3 regions of the Oceanimonas pelagia genome follow, and region 2 is predicted to be linked to each of the others. Evidence: predicted binding sites of a transcription regulator. Region 2 holds the regulator's gene; each other region holds the start of a gene.
What was found. The regulator sigma-54, encoded in region 2, starts transcription at its own class of promoters, with help from an activator protein. The targets are predictions, from matches to a motif close to TGGCACNGTTTTNGCTT.
Positions count from the first base shown of each region.

Region 1: a site for sigma-54 is predicted at 919-935, ahead of PU634_RS00950 (superinfection exclusion B family protein). Genes of this name have one in related genera too.
Region 3: a site for sigma-54 is predicted at 1,203-1,219, ahead of PU634_RS02905 (FlgO family outer membrane protein). Genes of this name have one in related genera too.

Region 1 covers NZ_CP118224.1:183,799-193,871, reverse strand. Annotated here, with positions in the region: gene PU634_RS00960 (TetR/AcrR family transcriptional regulator) at 1-126, opposite strand, end outside; gene PU634_RS00955 (GlcG/HbpS family heme-binding protein) at 291-722, opposite strand; gene PU634_RS00950 (superinfection exclusion B family protein) at 974-1,546, shown strand; gene PU634_RS00945 (bacterioferritin-associated ferredoxin) at 1,626-1,817, opposite strand; gene PU634_RS00940 (protein tyrosine phosphatase family protein) at 1,922-2,347, opposite strand; gene tuf (elongation factor Tu) at 2,510-3,694, opposite strand; gene fusA (elongation factor G) at 3,759-5,858, opposite strand; gene rpsG (30S ribosomal protein S7) at 5,934-6,404, opposite strand; gene rpsL (30S ribosomal protein S12) at 6,489-6,863, opposite strand; gene tusB (sulfurtransferase complex subunit TusB) at 7,020-7,304, opposite strand; gene tusC (sulfurtransferase complex subunit TusC) at 7,311-7,667, opposite strand; gene tusD (sulfurtransferase complex subunit TusD) at 7,667-8,068, opposite strand; gene PU634_RS00900 (RidA family protein) at 8,120-8,503, opposite strand; gene PU634_RS00895 (helix-turn-helix transcriptional regulator) at 8,500-9,189, opposite strand; gene ilvN (acetolactate synthase small subunit) at 9,374-9,868, opposite strand; gene PU634_RS00885 (acetolactate synthase 3 large subunit) at 9,868-10,073, opposite strand, start outside.
Region 2 covers NZ_CP118224.1:2,872,653-2,882,725, forward strand. Annotated here, with positions in the region: gene mlaC (phospholipid-binding protein MlaC) at 1-135, opposite strand, end outside; gene mlaD (outer membrane lipid asymmetry maintenance protein MlaD) at 159-632, opposite strand; gene mlaE (lipid asymmetry maintenance ABC transporter permease subunit MlaE) at 639-1,418, opposite strand; gene mlaF (phospholipid ABC transporter ATP-binding protein MlaF) at 1,408-2,208, opposite strand; gene PU634_RS13795 (KpsF/GutQ family sugar-phosphate isomerase) at 2,383-3,357, shown strand; gene kdsC (3-deoxy-manno-octulosonate-8-phosphatase KdsC) at 3,354-3,908, shown strand; gene lptC (LPS export ABC transporter periplasmic protein LptC) at 3,905-4,453, shown strand; gene lptA (lipopolysaccharide transport periplasmic protein LptA) at 4,422-4,943, shown strand; gene lptB (LPS export ABC transporter ATP-binding protein) at 4,946-5,671, shown strand; gene PU634_RS13820 (RNA polymerase factor sigma-54) at 5,714-7,150, shown strand; gene hpf (ribosome hibernation promoting factor) at 7,175-7,462, shown strand; gene ptsN (PTS IIA-like nitrogen regulatory protein PtsN) at 7,465-7,911, shown strand; gene rapZ (RNase adapter RapZ) at 7,921-8,787, shown strand; gene PU634_RS13840 (HPr family phosphocarrier protein) at 8,774-9,049, shown strand; gene mgtE (magnesium transporter) at 9,068-10,073, shown strand, end outside.
Region 3 covers NZ_CP118224.1:629,232-639,304, forward strand. Annotated here, with positions in the region: gene PU634_RS02900 (flagellar assembly protein T N-terminal domain-containing protein) at 11-1,144, opposite strand; gene PU634_RS02905 (FlgO family outer membrane protein) at 1,321-2,049, shown strand; gene PU634_RS02910 (LPP20 family lipoprotein) at 2,039-2,440, shown strand; gene flgN (flagellar export chaperone FlgN) at 2,456-2,869, opposite strand; gene flgM (flagellar biosynthesis anti-sigma factor FlgM) at 2,869-3,189, opposite strand; gene flgA (flagellar basal body P-ring formation chaperone FlgA) at 3,258-3,977, opposite strand; gene PU634_RS02930 (chemotaxis protein CheV) at 4,146-5,057, shown strand; gene PU634_RS02935 (CheR family methyltransferase) at 5,078-5,899, shown strand; gene flgB (flagellar basal body rod protein FlgB) at 5,963-6,364, shown strand; gene flgC (flagellar basal body rod protein FlgC) at 6,361-6,780, shown strand; gene PU634_RS02950 (flagellar hook assembly protein FlgD) at 6,784-7,467, shown strand; gene PU634_RS02955 (flagellar hook-basal body complex protein) at 7,480-9,561, shown strand; gene PU634_RS02960 (flagellar basal body rod protein FlgF) at 9,704-10,073, shown strand, end outside.

The DNA of each region.
Region 1 (10,073 bases), 900 kb from region 2:
GGGCTTGGGCAACTGCGCCAGTTTGGCGATATCGGCGGTCTTGGTGGCGGCGTAGCCATGCTCGGCAAACACCCGGCTGGCGGCGCGTATGATCTTTTCTTCGTTTTTGGCTCTTATCCGTGACATGCTTGTTTTTAGGCTCCGGCCACACCGGGTGGCTGTGTTTTTTGCCAACCATACCGGAATCCGGCCGAAATGCATAAAAAAAACGCCCACCACAGGTGAGCGCGAAAAAAGAGTAACCAAGGTTACCCCTCGACCAAAACAACAGGTTGGTACAACAATGCCGGTTAGCTGCAGTCGGCCTTCAGGCCCACCTTTTCGATGCCGGCCACGGCACAGGCCTCGTCCACATCGGACAGGTCACCTGTGATGCCCACGGCACCGATGATCAGATTGTTTTCATCGCGGATCAGCACACCACCCGGTGCGGGCAGAATTTTGCCTTCACCCAGGGTGTTGAGCGACTGCATAAAGCCCGGCCGGGCTGCCGCCATTTCTGCCAGACCACGGGAGCTGCGGCCCAGCGCAATGGAGCCCCAGGCCTTGGCAATGGCGATATCGGGACGCATCAAGCTGGCGGTATCTTCCCGCTGCAGCGACACCAGCACTCCGGCACTGTCGAGCACCGCCACGGTCAGTGGCGCCGCCGACATTTCCTTGCCTCGTTGCAGCGCGCCCTGAGTGATTGCCAGTGCCTGTTCAAGTGAAACCGTATTCATTACTCAATGACTCCCTGTCTAGCCATACTAAAGTATTACCAACTGGAGACTAATAAAACACAAAATCGCGACAAAGTTAACAGATATTTGTATACGTTTAATATAAAGATAATTTTCCCGTCACCTTTGCGCTACCCCGGCCGCATTTTTAACATGAGCCCCCTGACGCCAGTCGCCGCCTTCACAACTATGCTTATGGCACGAATATTGCTCAACCCCGGCACAGGCATCATTCAACGGAGAACAAAACAATGCCGGAGCTGCGACAGGTTTCCACGCTGAACTGGTTCATGTGCTGGTTGATGCTGAGCTGCCTGATGATCACCCTGCTGCCGGAGCGGCTGTTTTCCGGCCCCTTTGGCGCCTGGCTGGGGGAATACCGGCTGCTGTTTGTGCTGGCCATGGTACTGTCGGCCACCTATTTTTTGTCCATTGGCGCCCTGCTGCTGTTCCAGCATGTGTTTTATCGTAAACAACGGCTGACCCGGCAAAAGCTGCTGAAAGAGCTGCTGGAATACCTGGATGCCAGCGAAAAGGCGGTATTGCGGGAGTTTGTGATCCAGCGCCGCAGCGTCATAAAATTGCCGGTCAACGAGCCCAGCGTCAAAAATCTGCTGGAGCAGGGCATTCTCACCTATGCCTACGGCGAACCGGGTGAACACAGTCTGCAGGCCATCAAGCCACTGATGATCACCCTGGAAGCCCGCCCTCTGCTCACCTTTCGCGTGCTGGGGCTGAACCCGTCCAACATGACCGAAGAGCAGAAAAGCCAGATCCTGAACACACGGCCCCGCTACGCCTACAAGCAGCTGGGTCGGGGCTAAGAGGACCGGCGTACGGGCTTTCCGGCCCATAACGACAAAAAGCTCCCGAAGGAGCTTTTGCAGAGGGGAGCGGAGGCGGTCAGGCCACTTCGTAATAGACGGCGTTCTTGGCGGTTTCTTCCGCCAGAATGGCCAGCGCCACGGGAATGCATTTGCCGCACTGGGAGCCGACCCCCAGCTCACGCTTGAGATCCATAAACTCGGTATTCCCCTCGGCAATGGCTTCTTTCAACTGGCGTTCGGTAATGCCCTTGCACAAACACACATACATGAATAATGTCCTCCGCGTTCAGGACAAATCTAAATGATAGCAGTTATCAGTGCAAGTTAATTTTGTTGAAAAAAACGACGTCGGCTCACAACATGATGCCGGGCTCAGTCTTGCCGCCTGGCAACGAGCTGCTCCTTCCGCGCCGACAGGTCATAGCCGGCGGCGGCGCACTGCTGCAGCAGCGCCTCTGCCGGCTGCCGTGCTGCCTGCGACAGCGCCCACAGGGTGATGGAGCGGGTACCGGTGCGGCAGAACGCCAGCACCGGGCCCTGATGGTGCTCCAGGGCGGCAGCAAAGCCATTGATGGCTTCGTCGGTAAAGTCGCCGGAGCTGATGGGTATCCACTCCCAGGCAAAGCCCAATGCCCTCGCCTGTCCGGCCAGCGTCTCGGCGGCTGGCTGGCCGGCGCTTTCGCCGTCGGGGCGGTTGCAGATCAGGGTGTGGTATCCCAGCGCCTTAAGCCGAGCCAGATCGCCGGCGGTCACCTGATCCGCCACCGCAAAGTCCGGAGTAACCTGTCTGATGTCCATGTACCTGTCCTCGCTGATGTCTCATCTGCACGGCTCACCTGAGCACGGCAGCCATGCCTTTAAATTAGAAATTATTAACATAAAGGCATGGACACAAGCGCAAGAACGAAAAAAGGAGGCCGAAGCCTCCTTTTTTGCAGCGCGGGTTGCGCCAGACATCAATTACTTGATGATCTTGGCTACAACGCCGGCGCCTACGGTGCGGCCACCTTCACGGATAGCGAAGCGCAGACCGTCTTCCATCGCGATGGGGGCGATCAGGCTTACAACCATCTTGATGTTGTCGCCAGGCATAACCATTTCAACGCCTTCCGGCAGTTCGATGGTACCGGTCACGTCGGTGGTACGGAAGTAGAACTGCGGACGGTAGCCCTTGAAGAACGGAGTGTGACGGCCACCTTCGTCCTTGGACAGTACGTATACTTCGGATTCGAAGTCGGTGTGCGGGGTGATGGAGCCCGGCTTGGCCAGAACCTGACCACGCTCAACGTCTTCACGCTTGGTACCACGCAGCAGAACACCTACGTTCTCACCGGCACGGCCTTCGTCCAGCAGCTTGCGGAACATTTCAACGCCGGTACAGGTGGTCTTGGTGGTGTCTTTGATACCCACGATTTCAACTTCTTCACCCACCTTGATGATACCGCGCTCTACACGACCGGTAACAACGGTACCACGACCCTGGATGGAGAATACGTCTTCGATCGGCAGCAGGAAGGCACCGTCAACGGCACGCTCGGGCTCGGGGATGTAGGAATCCAGAGCAGCGGCCAGTTCCAGGATTTTCTCTTCCCACTGAGCATCGCCTTCCAGGCCCTTCAGAGCAGAGCCCTGAATAACCGGAATGTCGTCGCCCGGGAAATCGTACTCGGACAGCAGTTCACGAACTTCCATCTCAACCAGTTCGAGCAGCTCTTCGTCATCAACCATGTCGCACTTGTTCATGAACACGATGATGTAAGGAACGCCTACCTGGCGAGCCAGCAGGATGTGCTCACGGGTTTGCGGCATGGGGCCGTCGGTGGCGGCAACTACCAGGATCGCGCCGTCCATCTGGGCAGCACCGGTGATCATGTTTTTCACGTAGTCGGCGTGGCCGGGGCAGTCAACGTGAGCGTAGTGACGGGTTTCGGTGTCGTACTCAACGTGGGAAGCGGCGATGGTGATACCACGGGCCTTTTCTTCCGGAGCGTTGTCGATCTGATCGAAAGCACGGGCGGCACCGCCGAACTTCTTGGCCAGCACGTTGGTGATGGCAGCGGTCAGAGTGGTTTTACCGTGGTCAACGTGGCCGATGGTACCAACGTTAACGTGCGGTTTCGTACGTTCAAATTTTTCTTTAGACACGGACTAGTCCTTCCTGATTTGCTCCCGTCCGAAACGACGGACGGGAAGATTTAACAAAGATTAATTAACCTCGGCGGGCAGCAATGACTGCCTCGGCCATGTTCGCGGGCACTTCGGCGTACTTGGCAAACTCCATGGAGTAGGAAGCACGGCCCTGAGTCTGCGAACGCAGGTCGGTAGCGTAACCGAACATTTCGGACAGCGGAACCAGGGCGTTCACAATCTTGCCGCTGGGGCCGTCTTCCATGCCTTCGATGATGCCACGACGACGGTTCACATCGCCGATCACATCACCCATATAGTCTTCCGGCGTTTCCACTTCCACCTTCATCATGGGCTCGAGCAGAGCCGGGTTACACTTCATGAAACCCGCCTTGAACGCCATGGAGCCGGCGATCTTAAAGGCCATTTCGGAAGAGTCAACATCGTGGAACGAGCCGTCGAACAGGGTTACCTTGATGTCTTCAATCGGGTAGCCTGCCAGCACGCCCTGCTTCATCTGCTCCTGAATGCCCTTGTCCACGGCCGGAATGTATTCCTTGGGAATCACACCGCCCACAATGGCGTTCACGAAGGTGTAGCCGGCGCCCTCTTCCTGGGGCTCGATCTTGATCCAGACGTGACCAAACTGACCACGACCGCCGGACTGACGCACGAACTTGCCTTCCTGCTCCACGGAACCACGAATGGTTTCACGGAAGGCCACCTGGGGTTTGCCCACGTTGGCCTCCACCTTGAACTCGCGCTTCATGCGGTCCACGATGATATCGAGGTGCAGTTCGCCCATGCCGGCGATAATGGTCTGACCGGACTCTTCGTCGGTCCAGACCCGGAACGAGGGATCTTCCTGAGCCAGGCGGCCCAGGGCCAGACCCATTTTCTCCTGGTCGGCCTTGGTTTTCGGCTCGACCGCAACGGAGATCACCGGCTCGGGGAATTCCATCCGCTCCAGAATGATCGGCGCCTCCGGGGCACACAGGGTGTCGCCGGTGGTCACGTCCTTCAGGCCGATGGCGGCGGCGATGTCGCCGGCGCACACGGACTTGATCTCGTCACGCTTGTTGGCGTGCATCTGTACGATGCGGCCAATGCGCTCACGCTTGCCCTTGACCGGATTCACCACGGTATCGCCGGTGTTGACCACACCGGAATACACGCGGAAGAAGGTCAGGTTGCCCACAAAGGGATCGGTGGCGATCTTGAACGCCAGCGCCGCAAAGGGCGCGGCGTCGTCGGCGGGACGGGTGTCGGGCGTTTCGCCGTCTTCCTTCACACCGGCGATGGCAGGTACTTCCACCGGCGACGGCAGGTATTCCACCACCACGTCGAGCATGGCCTGTACGCCCTTGTTCTTGAACGCGGAGCCACAGGTCACCAGGATGATCTCATTGTTGAGCACGCGGCTGCGCAGGCCGGATTTGATCTCCTCCTCGCTCAGCTCGCCTTCTTCCAGGTACTTTTCCATCAGCTCTTCACTGGCTTCGGCGGCGGCTTCCACCAGGTTCTGGTGCCACTCCTCGGCCAGCTCCTGCAGCTCGGCAGGAATGTCGTGATAGACAAAGGTGGTGCCGTTGTCGTCGTCGTTCCAGTCGATGGCCTTCATCTTGACCAGGTCAACCACGCCCTTGAAGTGCTCTTCGGCGCCAATGGGCAGCTGCACCGGCACGGGCGTCCCTTTCAGGCGGGTCTTGATTTGCTCGACCACGCGCAGAAAGTTGGCACCGGTACGGTCCATCTTGTTGACGAAGGCAATACGGGGAACGTGGTATTTGTTGGCCTGACGCCATACCGTCTCGGACTGGGGCTGAACACCACCCACGGCGCAATATACCATGACAGCACCGTCGAGCACCCGCATGGAACGTTCCACTTCAATGGTGAAGTCCACGTGTCCGGGGGTGTCGATGATGTTGATGCGATGCTGGGGGAACTGGTGATCCATGCCGTCCCAGAAACAGGTGGTCGCTGCAGACGTAATGGTGATGCCACGCTCCTGCTCCTGCTCCATCCAGTCCATGGTGGCGGCGCCCTCATGAACCTCACCCAGTTTATGGCTTACACCGGTGTAGAACAGGATGCGCTCGGTGGTCGTGGTCTTGCCGGCGTCAATGTGAGCACTGATACCGATGTTACGATAGCGCTCAATCGGGGTTGTACGAGCCACAATAAGATCCTCTTGCCAAGGTCGAATGTCCTTAGTGAGCCACAAGGGGCGCGGCCTGGGCCGCGCCCGCTCTCATTACCAGCGGTAGTGAGCGAAGGCCTTGTTGGCTTCGGCCATGCGGTGAACGTCTTCACGCTTCTTGACCGCGGAGCCTTTGTTTTCAGAGGCATCCATCAGCTCGCCAGCCAGACGCTGGGCCATGGATTTTTCGCCGCGCTTGCGCGCAGCTTCCACCAGCCAGCGCATGGCCAGGGCGTTGCGACGCACGGGGCGCACTTCAACGGGCACCTGATAGGTGGAGCCACCTACCCGGCGGGATTTAACTTCAACAGTAGGACGAACATTGTCCAGGGCTTCTTCGAACAGCGCCAGGTGCTCTTTGTTGGTCTTGGCGGCAACGATGTCCAGAGCACCGTAAACAATCTTTTCAGAGGTAGACTTCTTGCCGTCTACCATTACTACGTTTACAAACTTGGCCAGCAGTTCGGATCCGAACTTGGGATCCGGCAGGATTTTACGCTGGCCGATTACGCGACGTCTTGGCATTGCAAACTCTCCGTAACTTCAGGAATAACCCAAAACAAAACAGGTTAAAAAAATAAATGTTTGGCCTTACTTAACGGAGAACCATTAAGCCTTGGGCTTCTTGGCGCCGTACTTGGAACGGCCCTGACGACGGGCGGAAACACCGGAGGTGTCCAGCGCGCCGCGCACGGTGTGGTAACGCACACCGGGAAGGTCTTTTACACGACCACCGCGGATCAGAACAACGGAGTGCTCCTGCAGGTTGTGGCCTTCACCACCGATGTAGGAGTTCACTTCGAAGCCGTTGGTCAGACGAACACGGCACACTTTACGCAGTGCGGAGTTCGGCTTCTTCGGAGTGGTGGTGTATACGCGGGTGCACACGCCGCGCTTTTGCGGGCAGGCTTCCAGCGCCGGCACGTTGCTTTTAGCAACGGCTTGTTGGCGAGGCTTGCGCACCAGCTGGTTAATAGTTGCCATTAACAGCTCCTGATAATGTCGTTCTACAGTTGAAAAAATCCATCCCCAAAAGCGGGGACGCAAAATTCTATGCTCGCCCCGAGGGCAAGTCAAGATTTATACAATTACCCGGAAAACAGACAGCAGCGGGGCTGCCTGCGCCGGCACGCTTGCCAGTCACCACGCTGTGGGGCTGCCCTGACTGACGATCAGCTCCACCAGGCCGGCCATGGTCAGCGGTTCGCCGATAATGGGCGCCAGGCCACGGGCGCTCAGATCCTCCTGCATCACATACAGGCGGCCATCGTCGGCCAGGGGCTGCAGCCGGGGCAGCCAGGCCGGCAGGGTGGCGGCGATCACGGCGTCCTGCCACAGCACCAGCTGATCCCCGGGCTGCAGATGGCGCAGTGCCTGCGCCAGACTGTGGTGACTGAAGGGGGAATGTTTGACGGTATGCAGCATAGGCCCTCAGAAGGTCAGCCGAACGTCGTGCTCACCCAGGCGGCGACGCAGTTCATCGGCATCACAGAGAATGGTGTCGATACACAGATCGGCCCGGCTCAGGCCCCGCTCAGCCAGCGATTCGGCACACACATACACTCGTTCGATGTCGTACAGCTCCAGCAGGCCAAAGGTGGGGGCATAATCCCGGCCGTGAATGGCCGCCGGCGCCTGCTCTTTTTTTAGCTGATAGACACCGTCGCCGATAAAGAATACCGCCAGCTCCTCGCTCAGGGCCGAGGTGGCCAGCACCGCATCCAGCCCTTCCCGGCCGGCGGTGCTGCCGTGGGGCGGTGTATGAAAAAGAAAGGCAACCTTGTTCATCAGAATTGCACCACGCGATCGGCGGTCAATGCCGCCTGGGCCAGGGCCCCCAGGCCACTCAGGCGAAAGGGCACCGCCACATTGCCGGCCCCCAGCCCCGCCTCGCCGGCCCCGGCATCGTCACACAGGCCACGCCGCAGCGCCGCCGCCACACACAGGTCGAGGGTGAGCTGATGGCGCTCGGCCAGCTCCACCCAGGCCCGGTGCAGATCGAATTCATCGCTGGCGGGCTGCATCAGGCGGTTACCGTTATGCACCCCTTCCTGATAGAAAAACACGCTGTCGATCACATGTCCCTGCTCCAGCACCGCACGGGCAAAACGCCAGGCATCGGCGGCGGCCTGAGTGCCGTAGCAGGGGCCGGTAACCAGCAGGGCAAAGCGCAGGGGGGAATCGGTCATGAAGATAATCCGTATAAAACAAAAGAGCGGCCACTGCCGCTCTCGAAACGCTTACTTCACCAGGGCGATGGCTTCCACTTCCACCAGTACGTCCTTAGGCAGACGGGCCACTTCCACACAGGAGCGGGCCGGGGCACCGGCGGCAAAGTAGCTGGCATACACTTCGTTGAAGGCCAGGAAGTTGTTCATGTCGGACAGGAAGCAGGTGGTCTTGACCACGCTGCTGGCATCGGCGCCGGCTTCGGCCAGCACCGCCATCAGGTTGTCCATTACCTGTTTGGTCTGGGCTTCAATGCCGCCTTCCACCACGTCCATGGTGGCCGGGTCCAGCGGGATCTGACCGGAGGTGTAGACCATGTTGCCTACACGGGTGGCCTGAACATAGGGGCCGATGGCGGCGGGTGCCTGGTCGGTGGCGATTACGGTTTTAGTCATGGGTTCTCCTGGTTATAGGGCGACGACTCCTCGTCATCGCGTTTTTTCTGCCTGATATAGAGGTAGACAGTGTGTTTGGAAATGTTGAGCTTGTCCGACACCATGGCAATGGCGTCCTTGATGTCGAAGATGCCTTTTTCAAACAGGGTGGTGACAATTTGCTTGTTCTTGGCGTTGTTGGCCACGTCCGGATCGGCATTGATGGCCTCGATGGTCCGCTCCACCGTCAGGGTCACCAGCTCTTCCACGTTGTTGCTGAAGTTTTCCGCCGAAGCCTGGGGCCGCTCGTTTTCCGGCGGCAGCAAATCGGCCATCAGCTGGTGCAGGGGCGCGCCCAGATCCAGGTGCAGGCACAGCAGCCCGGCCAGCTCTCCATGGGCACCACGCACCGCCTGCACCAGGCTGCGCACCGGCGCGCCCAGGCGCTTGTGAGTCAGACACAGGCGGTCTTCTCCCCGGCGTTGCAGTTCGGCCAGCAGCCGTTGCTCGGCATCGTTCATGGCGGCACCCGGCTGGCGATTGCCGCCGGCCAGGCGCACCGCCACGCCCTCGGGCTGGTCCAGCCGAAAGAGCACCGCCTCGCTGTGCCGGCCATACAGAGCGGCAAGTCCGTCCACCAGCCGGGCACAAACGGCCAGGGCATCCTGTTCCGTTACCCCGGCCACCGTGGCCCTTGTATTCAGCATACGGGCCGCCCCGGAACGGGCCGTCCCACTCTCCGTTGGCATTGCTGGCTCCCACCCCTTGTCTCTGGCTCTGATTTTCAATCGCTGGTAATGAATGTCAACTTTTTTTGAAACGAAGCGTGAGGCCGAAAGCGCACTCACAAAAAAACCGCCCGCAGGCGGTTTTTTTACATGGCGGCGCGGCTCAGGCCCGCAGGGCCTTCTCGCCCCGGGACACGCCACACACACCGCTGCGCACCACTTCCACCACCTCGGTGGTTTCGCTCATGTTGCGAATAAAGGCGTCGAGCTTGTCGCTGGTGCCCACCAGCTGCACCGTATACAGGTGCGGAGTCACGTCCACGATCTGGCCGCGGAAGATGTCGGCGGTGCGCTTGACCTCGTCGCGGTTGGCTCCGTCGGCACGCACCTTGACCAGCACGATTTCCCGCTCGATATGATCGCCGTCGGTCAGATCGCTGACCTTGAGCACGTCCACCAGCTTGTTGAGCTGTTTGGTGATCTGCTCGATCACCCGCTCGTCACCGCTGGTGACGATGGTCATGCGCGACAGGGTGGGATCCTCGGTGGGCGCCACGGTCAGGGTTTCAATGTTGTAGGCCCGCTGGGAAAACAGCCCCACCACCCGGCTCAGGGCGCCGGACTCGTTTTCCAGCAACAGGGAAATAATACGCCGCATCAGGTTCGCTCCGTTTTGCTCAACCACATTTCATCCATGGCTCCGGTCTTGATCTGCATGGGGTACACATGCTCTTCCGGATCGATCTGAATATCCATGAACACCAGCTTGTCGGTCAGGGAGAAACACTTCTCCAGGGCCGCGTCCAGCTCCGCCGGATCCGTCACCTTCATGCCCACGTGGCCGTAGGATTCGGCCAGCTTGA
Region 2 (10,073 bases):
TTCCTGCTCCAGCCGGTCAAAGGTGCGCTGGGCCACCTGATCCACCAGCAGGTAGGGATCGGTGGCGGCCAGGGCCGGCAGGGCAAACAGGCCGGTCAGCACCAGCAGCCAGGACATCAGTTGTTTTTTCATGATTCCTCCTCGGGGAATGCGCCGGTTCAGTCTTTACCGATGGAATAAATAAACTTGCCAATCAATTCTTCCAGCACCAGAGCGGACTGGGTGTCGGCGATGGTGTCGCCGTCCCTGAGCATGCCGATGCCCATGTCCTCATCGGCAAAGCCCGGGGTAATGCCCAGATACTGCTCTCCCAGCAGGCCCGAGGTCAGAATGGCGGCGGTGCTGCTCTCGGCAAACTCGCCCGCGTCCTTGTTCATCGCCAGCGTGACTACCGGCACCTGGCTCTCGGCATCCAGGCTGATGTTGGCTACCCGGCCCACCACCACGCCGCCCACCTTGATGGGAGAGCGCACCTTGAGACCGCCGATGTTGTCGAAGCGGGCATACAGGGTATAGGTTTCACCCTGTCCGTTCACACTCACTCCGGCCACCTTGAACGCCAGCAGCAGCAGGGCGCCGATACCGGCCAGCATAAAGCAGCCGACGCTGAATTCCAGTTTGCTGTATTTCATTATCGCTTACCCGAACATGATGGCGGTGAGCACGAAGTCGAGCCCCAGTACCGCCAGAGAAGAATGAACCACGGTACGGGTGGTCGCCTGACTGATGCCCGCCGCCGTGGGCCTGGCATCAAACCCGTTGAACAGCGCAATCCAGGTGACCACCAGGGCGAACACCAGGCTCTTGATAAAGCCCTGCATGATGTCTTCGTGCCAGTCCACCGCCGCCTGCATGGCGGACCAGAAACCGCCCTCGTCCACCCCCAGCCAGTCCACGCCCACCAGCTTGGCCCCCCAGATGCCGATCATGTTGAACAAAAACGCCAGCAGCGGCATGCTGATGAACCCGGCCCAGAACCGGGGCGCCACCACCCGGCGCAGCGGATCCACGCCCATCATTTCCAGGCTGGACAACTGCTCGGTGGCCTTCATCAGCCCCAGCTCGGCGGTCAGCGCCGAGCCGGCCCGGCCGGCAAACAGCAGGGCGGTGACCACAGGCCCCAGCTCCCGCAGCAACGACAGCGACACCAGCGGCCCCAGACTGCCCTCGGCGCCAAAGTCCACCAGCACATTATGTCCCTGCAGCGCCAGCACCATGCCGATAAACATGCCCGACACCAGAATAATCAGCACCGACTGCACGCCCACCACATGCAACTGCTGAACCAGCAACGGAAAGTGCTTTTGCGGTTGCGGCCGCCCCACCAGAGCATGGGTCAGCATAATGCCGGCCCGGCCCAGGGCGGTGAGCCCGGACACACCCTGGCGGCCGAGGCGGCCAATCACGTCAATCAACATAAGCCAGAGACTCCCTGTAGTCCGGGGCCGGATAGTGGAACGGCACCGGGCCGTCCGCTTCGCCCCGCAAAAACTGGATCACCTGGGGATCCTGGTGGGCTTTCAGCTCTTCGGGGGTGCCGGCGGCGATCACCTTTTTATTGGCGATGATGTAGGCGTAATCGGCAATGGTCATCACCTCGTCGACGTCGTGGGTTACCACGATGGAGGTCAGCTGCTGGGCCCGGTTGAGCTCGGCGATCAGCCGCACCAGCACGCCCATGCTGATGGGATCCTGGCCGGCAAAAGGCTCGTCATACATGATCAGCTCCGGATCCAGGGCAATGCTGCGGGCCAGGGCCGCGCGCCGGGCCATGCCGCCGGAGAGTTCGGACGGAAACAACTGCGCCGCGCCGCGCAGGCCCACCGCCTCCAGCTTCATCATCACCAGGGTGTGAATAATGGCTTCCGGCAGGCCGCTGTGCTCCCGCAGGGGAAAGGCCACATTGTCGAACACCGACAGGCCGGTAAACAGGGCCCCGCTCTGAAACAGCATGCCCATGCGCCGGCGCACTTCGTACAACCGGCGGCGCCCCAGGGACGGTATCGACTCGCCGTCAAAGCGCACCTCGCCGCTGTCGGGCTTGATCTGGCCGCCGATCAGGCGCAGCAGAGTGGTCTTGCCAATGCCGCTGGGGCCCATGATGGCGGTGATCTTTCCGCGCGGAATGTCCATGCTGATGCCCTGGTAAAGGGTGCGATCACCATGGCTGAAGCAAAGGTCCCGTATCTCGACAAGGCTTTGACTCACACTCTGTCCCCGCAAAAAAGAAAGGATTGTAGGGGTTCGGCTGAACATCGGCAACCGAATGACACCGAATTTGCGCCACCCCCTGACCGGACGCGATCGCCCCTCTCCCATCAAGCCGGTCGCTTCTCGGGCCGGGCTTTTCTATAATGGCGCCGCCTCAGTGTGGAGAAAGCCATGTCAGCAGAATTTGATTATCGTACCACCGCCCAACGCGTTCTTGATATTGAAAAGGCGGCCCTGGACGGCCTTTATCAATATTTGGATGAGTCCTTCAATCACGCCTGCCGGCTGATGTTTGACTGCCCCGGCAAGGTGATTGTCACCGGCATGGGCAAATCGGGCCATATCGCCAACAAAATCGCCGCCACCCTGGCCAGCACCGGCACCCCCGCCTTTTACGTGCATCCGGGCGAGGCCAGCCATGGCGATCTGGGCATGATCGACAGCAAGGACGTGGTGCTGGCCCTGTCCAACTCCGGGGAAAGCGAGGAAATTATCGCCCTGCTGCCGGTGCTCAAGCGCCGCGGGCTCAAACTCATTTGCATGACCGGCAAGCCCGAGTCCACCATGGCGCGGGAAGCCGATGTACACCTGTGCACCCGGGTTGAACGGGAAGCCTGCCCGTTGGGCCTGGCGCCCACCGCCAGCACCACCGCCACCCTGGCCATGGGCGATGCCCTGGCGGTGGCGCTGCTGGAAGCCCGCGGCTTTACCGCCGACGACTTTGCCCTCAGTCACCCCGGCGGGGCCCTGGGCAAGCGGCTGCTGCTACGGGTAGCCGACGTGATGCACAAGGAAGAGCGGGTGCCCAGAGTAAGCCTGGATACCCTGGTTATCGACGCCCTGCTGGAGATCGGCCGCAGCGGCATGGGCTTTACCGCCGTGGTCGATGGCGAAGGCCGGCTGGCCGGCATCTATACTGACGGTGACCTGCGCCGCACCCTGGACCACAAGATAGATGTGCACAACACCCGCATCGCTCAGGTGATGACCCGCGGCTGCACCACTGTGCCTGCCGGCATGCTGGCGGCGGAGGCGGTCAAACTGATGGAAGAGAAAAAAATCAGCGGCCTGCTGGTGCTGGACGACGACCAGCGCCCGGTCGGGGCCTTTAACATGCACGATTTGCTGCGCGCGGGAGTGATCTGATGACGGTACAAACCCTGTACGGCGCCGTAACCAGGGACGTCTGGCAGCGGCTCAAGGACATTCGCCTGCTGATCTGCGATGTGGACGGCGTGCTGTCCGACGGCATGATCTACCTCGGCGACGAGGGCGAAGAATACAAGAGCTTTTGCACCCGGGACGGTTTCGGCATCAAGGCGGTGCTCAACGCCGGCATCGAGGTGGCGGTGATCACCGGACGCAGCTCGCGCATCGTCAGTGATCGCATGAGCGCCCTGGGCGTGCGTCACATTTATCAGGGCCAGAGCGACAAGCTGCACAGCTACGGCGAACTGCTGGACCGCCTGGTGCTCACGCCGCAACAGGTGGCCTACATCGGCGACGACGTGGTCGATCTGCCGGTCATGCAGCACTGTGGCCTGGGCGTGGCGGTGGCCGATGCCCACCCGCTGGTACTGCAGCGGGCCGGCTACACCACCCGCACTCCGGGAGGACACGGCGCGGTACGTGAACTGTGCGATCTGCTGCTCGATGCCCGTGGCCTGCTGGATCAGGCCGAGGGCATGAGCGTATGAGCCGCCAGACCTGGCTGTTTGGCGGCCTGTTCGTGGTGGCCCTGGCCACCTGGCAATGGTTTGGCACCGACCGCAATGCGCCCGCCAGCGAGCAGGATTTTCAGCCGGACTTCGTCGCCACCAACCTCACCAGCGTGCAGTATAACCGGTTGGGGCTGCCCTACCGGGGCATGCAGGCGGAGCACGCGGAGTACTACGAATCCCTGTCCATGACCCTGATGAAAAAACCTGTTATCTTGCTTTATTCCCCCGACGGCCGGCCCCAGTGGCGGCTGAGCGGAAATAACGGCACCATCAACACCGGCGACAACGCCGTGCTGACCGGCAACGTGGTGGGCAAGGGGCTGCAACCGGATGCCCTGGTGGAAACCCTGACCACCGAATATCTGGAAATGGACTTTATCAACAATCGACTGCGCTCCAACCAGAGAGTGCGGCTGGAAAGCCCGCAATACCAGGCGGAAGGCACGGGCCTGCGAGGCAAGCTGGATCAACAAACGGTGGAATTACTGAATGAAACCCGGGCAACTTATTTCAATCCTTAGTCTTGGCGGCCTGCTGGGCCTGGGTCAGGCACAGGCCAGAGACAGCGACTTTCGCCAGCCGGTGACCATAGACGCCGGCCGTCAGCTGGTAGAGCTGGCCGACAACAAGGTCACCTTTATCGACAAGGTGGTGGTCAAGCAGGGCAGTATAGACGTGCGTGCCAACGAGCTGGTGGTGATCCGCAACGAGCAGGGCCTGCAGTCGATGACCGCCAAGGGCAGCCCGGCCACCTATGAGCAGATCCTCAACAACGGCAAGCCGGTGCATGCCGAGGCCCGGGAAATTCACTACGACATGCGTGCCCGTACCATCACCCTGATCCGGGACGCCAAGCTCAAGCAGAACGACAATATCGTCACCGGCTACCGCATTCGCTACTTTATCGACAAGGAACAGATGGAAGCCGAAAGCCAGGGCGGCAAGGACAGGGTCACCACCATCTTCCTGCCCGACCAGGTGCAGGAGTTCGACAAGCAGGATAACAACTGAGCATGGCGATACTGAAAGCGCGTGGGCTGCAGAAAAGCTACAAGGGCCGCAAGGTGGTGGCCGACGTCAGCCTGACCGTCAACACCGGCCAGATCGTGGGCCTGCTCGGCCCCAACGGCGCCGGCAAGACCACTTCCTTTTACATGATAGTGGGCCTGGTGCAACGGGATGCGGGCAGCATCACCATAGACGGCCAGGACATCAGCCACGAGCCCATGCACGCGCGCGCCCGCGCCGGCATTGGCTACCTGCCTCAGGAGGCGTCCATTTTCCGCCGCCTGAGCGTGGCCGACAACCTGATGGCGGTATTGCAGACCCGCAAGGATCTCAACGCCGACGGCCGTAACGAGAAAATGGAACAGCTGCTGGAAGAGTTCAACATCACCCACATTCGCGACAGCCTGGGCATGAGCCTGTCCGGCGGCGAGCGCCGGCGGGTGGAGATCGCCCGGGCGCTGGCGGCAGATCCACGCTTTATTCTGCTCGACGAGCCCTTTGCCGGTGTGGATCCCATTTCTGTGATAGACATCAAGAAGATCATTCTGCACCTGAAGGATCGGGGCCTGGGTGTGCTGATCACCGACCACAACGTACGCGAAACCCTGGACGTGTGCGAAAAAGCCTATATTGTCAGTCATGGCCACCGCATCGCCGCCGGCACGCCGGCGGAAATCCTGGCCAATGAACAGGTCAAAAAGGTCTATCTCGGCGAACAATTCAGCCTTTGACGGCACCGCAATGCGGTTTATCAGGAAGGATGCTGCAACGAAATGAAGCCAACTCTTCAGTTACGCCTGGGCCAGCAGCTGACCATGACCCCCCAGTTGCAACAGGCCATTCGCCTGCTGCAACTGTCCAGCATGGAACTGCAACAGGAAATCCAGATGGCACTGGACAGCAATCCCCTGCTGGAGCAGGAAGAGCCGGACAGCATCAGGGTTGACGACAACCGCAACGAAGAGCAGATGGCCTCCGACACCGCCATGGAGCGCAACCAGCTGTCCGAAGAGCTGCCCATGGACACCAGCTGGGAAGAGGTGTACACCGCCTCTCCGGTCAGCGGCGGCGCGGGCCTGCCGGAAGGGCTGGAAGACACCGTCTACCAGGGCGAAACCACCGAGAGCCTGCAGGATTACCTGACCTGGCAGATGAACCTGACCCCCTTCAGCGACACCGATCAGGCCATTGCCCTGGCCATTATCGACGCCGTGGACGACGCCGGCTACCTCACCGCCAGCATCGATGACCTGCTGCAGGCGGTATCGGCGGAGGAGCTGGGCATCGAGGCCGATGAGGTGGAAGCGGTACTCAAGCGCATTCAGCACTTCGACCCCATCGGCGTGGCCGCCCGCAGCGTGCAGGAGTGCCTGAGCATTCAGCTCGAGCAGTTTCCCCCCGACACGCCCTGGCTGGCCGAGGCCCGCAATCTGCTGGCCCAGCACATGGACCTGCTCGGCAACCGGGACTACCGCAGCCTGCAGCGCAAGACCAAACTCAAGGAAGACGAACTGCGTGAGGTGCTGGCACTCATTCAGCAGCTCGAACCCAGACCCGGCAGCAGTATCATTCAGGGCGATTCCGAATACGTGATCCCCGATGTGGTGGTCACCAAACGCAGCGGCGTCTGGGTGGCGGAGCTCAACCCCGAGGCCATGCCCAAAATACGCCTCAACCAGACCTATGCGGCCCTGGCCAGCAAGCCCCGCAACAGCGAGGACGGCCAGTTTATCCGCAACCACCTGCAGGACGCCAAGTGGTTTCTCAAAAGCCTTGAAAGCCGAAATGAGACGCTGCTCAAGGTTGCCAATTGTATTGTTGAACAACAACAGGCATTCTTTGAGCATGGAGAAGAGGCCATGAAGCCCATGGTGCTGAACCATGTGGCCGAAGCGGTGGAGATGCACGAGTCCACCATCTCCCGGGTGACCACCCAGAAGTTCATGCACACTCCCAGAGGCGTGTTTGAACTCAAGTATTTCTTCTCCAGCCATGTGGGCACCGACGATGGCGGTGAGTGTTCTTCCACGGCAATTCGCGCCCTGATCAAGAAACTGGTCGGGGCGGAAAACCCGGCCAAGCCGCTGAGCGACAGCAAAATCGCCCAGTTGCTGGCCGACCAGGGGATTCAGGTGGCCAGGCGAACCATCGCCAAGTACAGGGAGTCACTGGCCATTCCCCCTTCCAATCAGCGCAAACGCCTGGTTTAAAGGCAACGACAGAAGGAAGACGTTATGCAAATCAACCTGACCGGACACCATGTCGAAATCACCGATGCACTCCGTGATTATGTAAACAGCAAGTTTTCCCGGCTGGAACGCCATTTCGATCACATCACCAATGCGCACGTCATCCTCAATGTGGAAAAAATGCAGCAAATCGCCGAGGCCAAGCTGCATGTGAGCGGCGGCGAGCTGTTTGCCAACGCCCAGCACGAAAACATGTATGCCGCCATCGATGGCCTCATCGACAAGCTGGATCGTCAGATCATCAAACACAAAGAGAAGCTCAAGCAAAAATAACCATGGAAGTCGCCGACATACTGAGCAGGGGCTGCACGCGCAGTGCGGTTCCCTGCACGAGCAAAAAACGTGCTCTGGAAATCATCAGCGAGCTGGCTGCCGAACATCTCCACATCGGCAGCCAGCCGCTTTTTGACTGTCTGCTGGCCCGGGAAAAAATGGGCAGTACCGGCATTGGCAACGGTATCGCCATTCCCCACGGCCGCATCGGCAACGACAACAAGGCGACGGCCGTTTTGCTCACCTTTGCCGAGCCGGTGGAGTTCGACGCCATCGACAATCAGCCGGTCGGCCTGGTGTTTGCCCTGCTGGTGCCGGAGCAGGAATGCAAGCAGCACCTGAAAACCCTGTCGCTGATCGCCGAGAAGCTCAGCAACAAACAGGTATGCCGGCAATTGCGTCAGGCCGGCAGCGACGAAGAACTCTACCAGATCATGATTTCAGCCTGAGGAGTCAACATGCAGCTGGTGATCGTCAGTGGTCGTTCCGGGTCGGGTAAGACCGTGGCCTTGCGGGTGCTCGAAGATCTCGGCCACTACTGCGTCGACAACCTGCCGGTGGCGCTGCTGCCGGAGCTGGTGCGGCTGCGCCGGGACAAGCCCGGCGCGGTGGCGGTGAGCATAGACGTGCGCAACCTGCCCGACAGTGCCGAGCAGCTGGAAGCCTTTCTGGCCGAAGTACGGGCCATGAATGAGGTTCAGCTTTCCAGCATTTTCATCGATGCCGACAACTCGGTGCTGATCCGCCGCTTTGGCGATACCCGCCGGCTGCATCCGCTGTCCCGCCACAGCCTGACCCTGGACGAGGCCATTCGCGAGGAAACCCACCTGCTGGCGCCGCTGTCGTCGGACGCGGATCTGCGCATCGACACCTCAAGCTTGAGCATTCACGACCTGAGCGAAATCATTCGCGAGCGCATTCTGGGCAAAAAGGAAAAGGAGCTGAACTGGGTGTTCGAGTCCTTTGGCTACAAGTACGGCGTCTCCAAGGACGCCGACTTCGTGTTTGACGCCCGCTTTCTGCCCAATCCCCACTGGATTGCCGAGCTGCGCCCCTACACCGGCCGGGATCAGCCGGTGGCCGACTACCTGGGCAGCCAGCCCGAGGTCATGAAATACCTGTGGCAGCTGGAAAACCTGCTGATCACCTGGATGCCCCACCTGGAGCGCAACAACCGCAGCTATGTCACCGTGGCCATCGGCTGCACCGGTGGCCAGCACAGATCCGTGTTCATTGCCGAGCAGCTGGCCCGGGTCTTTACACAACTGGGCAAGAGCGTGCAGTTGCGCCACCGCACCCTGGAAAAACGCCATGCCGAAAATTGAACGCAACCTGCAGATCGTCAACAAACTGGGGCTGCACGCCCGGGCCGCCATTCAGCTGGTGCAACTGACCCAGCAGTTCGACGCCGAGGTCACCGTGTGCAACCAGCAAAAACAGGCCCCCGCCAACAGCGTGATGGGCCTGCTGATGCTGGAAACCGCCCAGGGTCACGCCATTCGCGTGGTGGCGGACGGGCCGGATGCGGAAGCGGCCATGAACGCCGTGGCCCGGCTGGTGGCGGATCGTTTCAACGAATCGGAATAACCCTCAGCCGGACGCCGAATGACAGAACCACAGGAACAAAGCAGCACGCCGGATCACCTGGAGACCATTACCCAGGCGCTGAACAGCGGCATGTTCGTGCACGTGCGCCGAATGCTGCAGCAAATGCGCCCGGGCGACGTGGCCTGGCTGCTGGAAGCCTCGCCCAGCCCCAGCCGCAAGGTGCTGTGGCAGTTGATCGATCCCGACGATTACGGTGAAATTCTGGAAGAGCTGTCGGAAGAAGTACGCGACGGCATTATTCGGCTGATGGAGCCGGAAAAACTCGCCAGCGCCCTGGAAGACATGGAGTCGGACGATCTGGCCTATGTGCTTCGGGATCTGCCCGAGCAGCTGTTCAATCAGGTGCTCACCGAAATGGACGAGCAGGACCGGCACCGCGCCGAACTGGCCCTGTCCTACCCGGAAGACACCGCCGGCTCGCTGATGAACACCGAGTTCATCACCCTGCGCCCGGACGTCACCATCGATGTGGTGCTGCGCTACCTGCGGCGGCACACCGAGCTGCCGGAAGGCACCGACACCCTCTATGTGGTGGATAACGACAACCGGCTGCTGGGGGACATTTCCCTCGCCAGCCTGGTGGTGCAGTCTCCCACCACCACGGTGGCGGAGGCCATGGACACCTCGGTGGAAGCCATTCCCCTGACCATGACCGACACCGACGTCGCCAACCTGTTTGAACGCCACGACTGGCTGTCGGCGCCGGTGGTGGACGAAAACAACCAGCTGCTGGGGCGCATCACCATCGACGACGTGGTCGACATCATTCGCGAGGAAGGCGAACACTCCATGATGGGCATGGCCAAGATGGACGACGACGAGGACACCTTTGCCCCCGTGCTCACCAGTGCCCGCCGTCGCTCCTTCTGGCTGACCATCAACCTGGGCTCGGCGCTGGTGGCCGCCAGCGTGTCCAACATGTTCGAGGAAACCCTGTCCCAGCTGGCCACCCTGGCCATTCTGATGACCATAGTGCCCTCCATGGGAGGCATTGCCGGCAACC
Region 3 (10,073 bases), 1.3 Mb from region 2:
TCGAGCAGGATTACAGCTGGGTCAGGCGATCGCCGGGCATCACCGCAATGCGTTTGGCCTCGGCGCCGGCCGGCACCAGCAGGCTGTAGTCGGCATGGCTTTGCTGCACCACAAAGGCGGCCTGTGATGCCGTTTCGCTGTAATAGCCCGGCGTCAGCTGACGGCGGTGAGTGAGGGTGAATCTGTCTCCCACCTGAATGCCCTCGCGCCGGCCCAGATCCATCAGTATGCCTTCCTCCGACTGTTGCACTATGTTGCCCACCGCCTTGAGACAGGCCTGGGCCTTGATCACGTCCTGGCTGATGCTCGCCAGCAACTGCTCCACCGCCAGACCGTAACCGGACTGCCAGAATGCCTGTTCATGCACATTGACCCTGTCGTGCTTTTTATAGTCCCAGCTGGCGCGGGTCTGATAGCGGCGTTGCAGCAGCACGTCGCCGGTCAGGCTGTCTTCCAGGGTGATGCGCATGCGAAAGGCCCGGGGAATGTCGGAAAAGGTCCACTGGGTCCAGTGTCCGTCCTCGATGCTGATGTCTTCAATCACGCCGCTCAGTAACAGCCGGGACTGCTGTGTGCCGGCGAGCACATCGCTGCCCCGGCGCAGGCCGGCCGTGCGGGGCAGGGCCGGGTCGGTATCCAGGCCAAGGGCAAGGGTCGACGTAATATTGACGCTGGGCTCCAGCCGGCTGGCCAGCCGCTGGGCCAGTGCCGTGCCCAGTTCATAGATCTGCCCGGTGGCGCCCTGCTGCGGATGCAGCAGGGTGATGGGCGTCAGGGTCATGCCCGGGCGATAACGACCGGCGCACTGCTCCTGGCGGCGCTCGCCGGGCCAGATGTCGGCCCGTACCGTCAGCCACAGCCGGCCCTGCTCCCGGTGCTCGTTCAGGATCAGGTAGTCCATCAGCTCGCCCTGGGCGGAAATATCCAGTTGCTGGCCGGCAAAGGCGCCGTTGGTGGCCGACTGCACCGTGCTGAGAGAGGCGCCCGACTGCAGCAGCGCATCGCTCAGGGCCTGCTCCAGTGCCTGCTGGCGGGCGGTGTCAACTCCCAGACTGAGCGGCGCCGAGCCTTCGGCCTGATACCAGTCGGCCCGGGCGAGCAACGGAAACAACAGCAACAGTGAAGCAAGGTTTTTTCTGAGCACGGATGCATCCTGTCAAACGGTGAGCCGCCCTTAAAAAGTCGCGGTCCCAGTGAGAATATGGCAAGGTTTATGCAAAAACCTTGCCGGGCACATGGCCGCAACCTGGCCTGAAAGCGTAAAGTTGACGCTCCACTGGCCGATATACACTCAGTTTCTTTTGCTTCGGGAGCCTGTGAATGACAAGAGCCCTTATCCTGCTTGCCGTGCTGGGATTGTCCGCCTGCACCGGTCAGCCCCGGTTCGACGGTCAAAACCATTACCTGCCTCATGATCATGCGGCTCACTACGTCAGTCACCAGGCCCTGGGGGAGCAGCCGGCGCCGGCCCGTTCGCCCCGGCACAGTCAGGACGGTGTGCCCATGCGCATGAGTGCCGGCACCCGCAGTGCCCATCTGCCCGAGGCCGGGCCCTCGCTGGTGGGGGGCCAGACCCAGTTGCAGCGGCACATGTCGGCCCTGGCGCACCGGCTGGTGGCCTCGGCCCACAATATGAACCGGCAGGCAGGCATCGCCGTGAGTGGTTTTGTCAGCCAGGAGGACTACACCAGCCAGGACGAGTTCAGCCGGCTGCTGTCGGAAACCATGATGTTTCAGCTCAATCAGTACGGGCTGAAGGTGGTGGACTTCAAGGCGCTGCCCTTTATTCGCATTACGCCCGAGGGGGATGTGAGCACCAGCCGGGACTACCGCCAGCTGAGCGGGCGCATCAATGCCCAGTATCTGTTGCACGGCACCATCAGCGACACCCAGGGCGGCAAACTGATCAATGCCCGGCTGATCTCCATGGCGGATCACGGCATTGTCAGCAGCGCCCAGCAGTTTGTGCCCGATTATCTGGTGGCGGCCATGCTGAATACGCGCGGTCCCGAGATCCCCGACTACATCAGGAAACGCTATGAAAAATAAGCTGATTGCCCTGCTGGCACTGGTCACCCTGGCCGGCTGTGCCGGCCAGGGAAGCGCCGGTAGTCCGGCCCGGAATCATCTTTATGCGGTGGGTTATGCTCCCATCAGCCTGCAGCGCCCGGCGGACTACCAGCAGAAACTGCTGCATGCCATGCGTGCCTCGCGTCTGGACGCCTACCGGGAGCTGAGTGAGCAGCTGAGCGGAGTGCGGGTATCGAGCTCCAGTCAGCTCGACAGTCATATTCTGCAGGACGGCACCGTGAGTAGTGCCAGCCGGGGGGTGGTGCGCGGAGCTCGGGTGGTGAACAGCTATCCCGACGGCGACATGTACGTGACCGAACTGGAACTGGATCTGGCGCTGTATCAGAAACTGCGCCGGGATGGATTATAAGACAGCGGCGGCGGCTCACACCTTGAAGCCGGCCCCCTTGTTGATGCCCCGGGTGTGGCCTTTCTGATCGTAGGTCATGCTCTGGCGCTCGTGCAACCGGCTTAAAATATTGGCCAGCTGGCGGGTGCCGGCCAGGGACTGCTCCAGTACCTGCTCGGCCACCTGGTTGCGTTCCCGGCACCGTGCCATGAGGGCGCGCAGGGCATCGACCCGGGATTGATGGGTGGTTTTCAGTTGTTCCACCTCGGGGTGAGCGCACAGACTGGCGTCGGTGGCCTGAATATCGAGCAGCAGTTGTTGCTTTTGCTCGGTGAGGGGGGGCAGCTCCAGCGCCTTGCGCCGAACGATAAGCTGAAGCTCCCGTTCGGTCAGCTCAAGCAGCCGCTCGAGTTGTTCCTGTTGTTGTTGCAGCAGCGTATCAAGACTCATTAATACAGGGACTCTATGTCTTGCTCCAGATTGATGATGTTTCCGGCCAGCCTGTCGGCGTTCACCTTGTAGCTGCCGTCGTTAACCGCCTTTTTCAGGGCTTCCAGCCGCGCGCTGTTATCGGCGCCGGCACCGGCCTGCAGGCTTTGCTGCACGCGGCCGAGCTGTTTTGCTTCCGGGGTCAGGGTCACTTCGTCGCGGCCAGCCATGGTCTGGGCACGATGGTCTGTGCCGGTGCTGGCGGTACCGCTTTTTTGCGGGTACCTGTTGCTGACCGACGGGCCGTTATGAAATCCGGGGGGGAGCTTGTCGATGGCCATAAGATTCAATCCTGATTCGCTGCTGTCAGCCTGGTTATCGGCCGGCCTGTAAGCAACTTTAGCAGAATTTACAGTCCGACTCTCACCACCCCTGCCTCGCTGATCCGCCCCTGGATCTGGCGTCCGGAACGGCTGTTGCGAATGCGAATGGACTCATTAAAGCTGCCGTCTTCCTCGGCGATGCCGTCGGTGCGTATCGACAGCCCGCCGGTTTCGGCCACTATGGTGACCCTGTCGCCCTTGCACACCACACACAGCTGGCTGGCCAGCACCGGCCGGCCCGGGCGCAGATCCCGTTTGCTGCGGGTGCCTAGCAACGCTTGAATGTCGTCAAATACATCGCCGCGCAGCAGCACCTCGTCCTGGTAGCTTATCTGCAACTGTCCGGGCTGCAGCAGGGTATTGCGGGCGATGGGAACTGCAGCGGTCACCACCGGTTTGAGAATGCGCACCCGCACCGGCACAAACAGGCTCCAGCCCGGCTCTTCGTGGCACTGCACAAAAACGTGGGTGTTGCGCCGGACCTCGCCGGCTCCGCGAATGTCGGCGGTAAGCAGGCCCGGGCATTCGGTCAGTTGCAGGCGGGTGTCTATGCTGGCGGCTTCCACTTCAACCTGGTCCCGAGGGCCGGCGGCCACAAAATCACGCACATAGTCTTCGGTGTACTGGCGAACCTGTTCGTGCACACCACCCCAGGCCACCAGCGGTATGGTGGTCAGCAGCATCAGACTCAGCCGGGCTGCAAAGGGAAAACGACCTCTGTGCCGGGAAAAAAAACCGTTAAGCATCTTCACTCCATCGCCGATAACGCCTTCATCGCGGATCTTGACTGTGCCGGGCTCAAGTAGCGCTGACACCTTGCCGGTGTTAAGCTAGGTGACGGCAGATTACTAATTATGCATAAAATATGCCATGCACCTTGGCGTGGCGTTATGAATCGTTCTGGAGGCGGAATAATGGCGGGAGTACTTGACTCGGTAAACCAGAGAACCCAGCTGGTGGGCCAGAACCGGCTGGAATTGCTGCTGTTCAGGCTCAATGGCCGCCAAAGATTTGGCATCAACGTCTTCAAGGTCAAGGAAGTGCTGCAATGCCCCCGGCTGAGCAGCCTGCCCCAGCGTCATCCGGTGATTCGCGGCGTGGCCAATATTCGTGGCCAGACCATCTCCATTATCGATCTGAGCAAGGCCATGGGGGGCCGGCCCATCGAGCAGACCGACAACAGCTTTGTAATCATCTCCGAGTACAACCGTTCGGTGCAGGGCTTTCTGGTGCACTCGGTAGAGCGCATTATCAACGTGAACTGGGAGTCCATTCTGCCGCCGCCCAAGGGGGCCGGGCGTTTCAACTACATGACCGCCGTCACCGAAATTGACGGCGAGCTGGTGGAAATTCTCGACGTTGAAAAAATCCTCGATGAAATTTCCCCGGCCAGCACCGAAGTGAACGCGGACATCATCGAGCAGTCCCTGCATCAGGGAGGGCGGCACAAACCCGTGCTGATTGCCGACGACTCCTCGGTAGCCCGCCGTCAGGTGCAAAAGGCGGTGGAATCCCTGGGGCTGGAGTGCATTGTCACCGAAAATGGTCGCCAGGCCCTGAACAAGCTGGTGGAGCTGGCCGGGCAGGGCCCCATTCACGACCAGTTGTCGCTGGTGATTTCCGATGTGGAAATGCCGGAGATGGACGGCTATACCCTGACCGCCGAAATCCGCAATAATCCGGCACTGAAAGATCTGCACGTGATCCTGCACACTTCCCTGAGCGGCGTGTTTAACAAGGCCCTGGTTGAAAAGGTCGGGGCCGACAACTTTATTGCCAAGTTCCAGCCCGATGAGCTGGCCTCGGCCGTTAACAACGCGCTCTGAGCAAGGTGTAACGTACACGGATGAAAAATTTCACCGACGAGCAGTACTCGGCGTTTTGCCGGTTTCTGGAAAGCAACACCGGCATCGTGCTGGGTGACAGCAAGCAGTATCTGGTAAAGAGTCGTCTGGCGCCTCTCATGGCGCGTTTTGGTATCGAGTCCATGGGGCAGTTGCTGGAGCGCTCCATGCAACTGCGCGAGCGGGAGCTGAAAACCGCGGTGATCGACGCCATGACCACCAACGAAACCCTGTGGTTTCGGGATAGCTACCCCTTTGTTCAGCTCAGCGAGCGGTTGTTTCCCGAGCTGGCCAGGCCCGGCAAGTCTTTGCGCATCTGGTCGGCGGCCTGCTCCTCGGGGCAGGAGCCTTACTCTATTGCCATGACCGCCCAGGAATATTCGGCCCGGCGGCCAGGCAGTTTGCCGGGGCTGCAAATTCTTGCCACCGATATTTCCGCCACCATGCTGGAGCAGTGCAAAACCGGCATTTACGACAGCCTGTCGCTGGCCCGCGGCCTGTCGCCGGAGCGGCGCAGCCGTTTTTTTACGCCGCTGGATAACGGCCGCATGCAGTTGCAGGCAAGCATCAGAAACATGGTCAGCTTTCGGCCCTACAACCTGCTTGACAGCTATGCCTCACTGGGCAAGTTCGACATTATTTTCTGCCGTAACGTGCTGATTTATTTCTCTCCCGAGAACAAGTCCAAGATCCTCAACCAGTTTGCCGGCGCACTTAACCCCGGTGGCTACCTGCTGCTGGGGGCGTCGGAATCCCTCACCGGTCTGTCGGATCGGTTTGACATGATCCGTTGTACTCCCGGCATCATCTACCGTCTCAAATAAATCTGGCACACCTTTTGCTTTATTAGGGACCATTACCGGGTCACGACAAAGCAGGAGGTGGCGGTGACGATTTCTTTCGACAAGGCGTTTGGCATTCACCAGCATGCGCTGGTGGCTCGTTCCGAACGGGCCGAGCTGCTGGCCGGCAACCTGGCCAATGCCGACACGCCGGGCTACAAGGCCAAAGACATGGACTTTCAGGCCGCCCTCAGCCAGGCCCAGGGCGCTCAGGGGTTTTCCCTCAACCGCACCAACAGCCGCCATTTTGCCGTTGAACTGGCGCCGCCCGGCGCTGTGCAGTACCGGGTGCCTACTCAGCCCGATACCGGCGACGGCAATACGGTAGACGTGCAGGCCGAGCGCACCAGTTACATGGAAAACGCCCTGCAATACCAGGCCTCGCTGGAGTTTCTCAACAGCAAGATTTCCGGCCTGCTGAAAGCGATCAAAGGAGACTCAATGTGAGCCTTTTTAAGGTATTCGATATTTCCGGCAGCGCCATGAGCGCCCAGTCGGTCCGCCTGAACACCACCGCCAGTAACCTGGCCAACGCCGACAGCGTGAGCTCCAGCATCGATCAGACCTACCGGGCTCGCAAGCCGGTGTTTGCCGCCGATCTCGACAAGGCACTGTCACATCGTCAGGAAAGTGTCGGCGTCAAAATCATGGGCATAGTGGAAACCGACAAGCCGCTGCAAAAGGAGTTCAATCCGGATCATCCCCTGGCCGACGCCGAGGGCTTTATCTACAAGCCCAATGTCAACGTGGTGGAAGAGATGACCGACATGTTGAGTGCCTCGCGTAACTACCAGACCAATGTGCAGGTGGCCGACGCCGCCAAGCAGATGCTGCAGCAGACCCTGCGGCTGGGCAAGGGGTGATAAATGAATATATCCGGATATATTAACGGACTGCGGGAAACCGAGCCGGTTGACCTGGGAACACCCAAGGATCAGCAGCTGAAACAGGAAGACTTCTTTCAGCTGCTGACTCAACAACTGGCTTATCAGGATCCGTTCAAGCCGGCGGACAACGCCGACATGATCAGTCAGATGACCGCCTTTTCTACCTCTGAAGGCATTGCTTCCATGACCAAGCAGGTAGAAAGTCTTAATTCGGTCATGACTTCCAGCCAGGCCTTGCAGGCGTCCAGTCTGGTGGGGCAGCGGGTGCTGTTGCCGGTCAATACCGGACACTGGGATGGCAAGGCACCGGTTGATGGGGTAATTGTAACGGGTTCCGGGGTCGGTAACCTGACCATTACCGTAGAAAATGAAAAGGGGCAGACGGTGCGTACGCTGAACCTGACAGGGCCACATAAAGGCAACGTTCCCTTTACCTGGGACGGGCTGAATAATAACGGTGAAGCACTTACGCTGGGAAATTACAAATTTAAGGTAAACGGACTGGTCAATGGCGCCGGTACCGAGCTGAATGCGTTGGTTTTTGGCAAGGTCAGCAGCGTAACCCTGGGCAGTGGCACCAGCCCCAACCTGGTTAATGTTGTAGGTATGGGCGGTGTGCCGCTTGACAAGGTTCTTGAAATAGCCGGCGGAACGTCTGCGTGAGGAGAATGAATTATGTCGTTTAATATTGCTCTCAGTGGCATTAATGCTGCCCAGAAAGACCTGGATGTAACAGCCAATAATATCGCTAACGTCAATACCTACGGTTTCAAGGAATCCCGGGCCGAGTTTGCCGATGTTTATTCCAACTCGATTTTTGCCAATGCCAGAACCCAAACCGGTAATGGCGTGCAAACGGCAGCGGTGAGCCAGCAGTTTCATGAAGGTGCGTCGCTTTATACCAATAACCCCCTCGATATGCGTATCAGTGGCCAGGGTTTTTTTGTGGTGGGGGACGAACTCAACAGCAGCCAATACACATTAACCCGCGCGGGTGCTTTTAAACTTAATAATCAGAACTATGTGACCAACTCCCAAGGTCAGTATCTGCGGGTATATAACGTGGACGCACAGACCGGGGGAGTCAGTAACCTGGGGCTGGGAGAAACCACGCCGCTGCGGATTCCTCAGGCGGCAGGTGCGCCGGAAGCCACCCGTAACATTACCACCAGCCTGAACCTGGACAAGGGCAGCAAATACCTTACCGCGTCCGGTACCTCTGCCATTCTGGCCGGAACTCAGGTATTGCCGCCCAGCCGCCAGAGTTCAGCCAGTGTTACCCTGAATGATGCTCCCGTTTTTCCGCTTACCATTAATACCGGGGGAGTGACGTTAGAGGTAACCGCCGCCAGCTATCGTCCCTGGCAGGGAGAAAGTCAGCCTTCGAGAACCACCATCACCCTGCCGGAAGGCACCTATAGCACCCTGTCGCAGGTAGAAAGCGCCATCAACCTGGCGTTGAAAAACACCGCACCTCAGGCCGGGCAGGTGGCGTTAGCGACCGATGCCAATGGCAAGCTGCAGATTGCTTCACGAACCAAGGGAGAGGGAGCTTACATTGATGTGAGTTTGCCCACAGAGCTGGGCAGTGGGGCAAATAGCCAGTGGATCGATAATGGCACCAGGGATTACAGTACCAACAACCTGACCTTTAATATCAGCGTTGATGGCACGCCCAATGTGGCAGTAACTCTGGATAAGAATTACCAGAGTAATGCCAATGGTCTGGATGGCATGTTAAAAGATATTGAAAGCAAAATTAACAGTGCCCTTGCCCCTTACGAAAAAAAAGTGGCCGTGGCACTGGACGCCAACGGACAGCTTTCAATCACGTCCCAGAGTCAGGGCAGTGAATCCAGCCTGTCGTTGTCGGCGGACACTACCGGTACTCCCTCACCGGCCAGTTTGCTGGCTGAGCTCGGTCTGGCCAATAACAGCAGTGTTATGGGGAGTGATGCGGTACTCGACATTACCGATAGCAAGACCTACAGCAACAGTACCACCATCACCATTTACGACTCCCTGGGACAACCGCGTCAGGCCACCATGTATCTGACCAAGCGAAGCATGCCCGAAAACAGCTGGAATGCGACCCTGACCGTGGATGGCAAGCCCATCAGTGTGCCCGGTGGTGGTGTTGACACCACAGTGACTTATCCTAATCCGCTGGACTCCTCCAAGCGACTGGATCATCAGGTTGAAGGATTTGTGGTGACCTTTGATAACAAGGGAGGGAACCCTACCTTCAGTGTGGATCCGCTGCAGACAGAAACCCTGGAAAATGCCGGTATACCGGCTGACGGCGCCGATCCTTCCCAACAGTTTACGCTTGCGTTTGATGAGCTCACCCAATACGCCAGCCCCTTTGAAGTGCTGGCAATGGAGCAGGACGGCAACACGGTTGGTTACCTGACTTCCCTGGATATCAACGAAGACGGCCTGGTGGTGGCCAGTTACAGCAATGCCAGCAAGGAGTATCTGGGGCGTGTGGCGGTGGCCCGGGTGCCTAATGAACAAGGCCTGCGCTCGGTTGGTGGCACAGGCTGGATTCCTACTCAGGAGTCGGGCGAACCGGTTGGAGGAAAGCCCAATGAAGGTCCCAATGGCCGAATATTGTCGGCTACGCTGGAGCAGTCCAATACCAACCTGACCAGTGAGCTGGTGGACTTGATCACCGCTCAGCGCAACTTTCAGGCCAACTCCCGGGCGCTGGAAGTGAACAGCACCCTGCAGCAGACCATACTGCAAATCCGGTAGTTCTAATCGTGAGGGGGAGGGCGTGATGAAGTGAGGCGGCCTGCATCCCCTCACGCTTCTCTCCCTGCCCCTCACAACATATCAATGGCACTGATTTTGCATTATTTCCGCCATTACCCACTCGGCCAACTGCGGAGCTGAAATGGATCACCTGCTTTATATCGCCATGTCGGGCGCCAAGGAAAACATGCACAGCGTGGCCCTGCGCGCCAACAACCTGGCCAACGCCAACACCACCGGCTTTCGTGCCGATCTGGAGCAGGCCCGGGCCATGCAGGCCTTTGGTGAAGGGCTGCCGTCCCGGGTGTTTGCCATGACCGAGCGCCCGGGGCAAAATTTTGCCGCCGGTCCCATTCAGACCACGGGTCGGGAACTTGACGTGGCCGTGGCCGGTGACGGCTGGCTGGCGGTGGAAGCGGCGGACGGCAGTGAGGCCTACACCCGTTTTGGCAACCTGCAGGTGTCGGTGGAAGGCCTGCTGCAGACCAGCACCGGGCTCAATGTGCTGGACG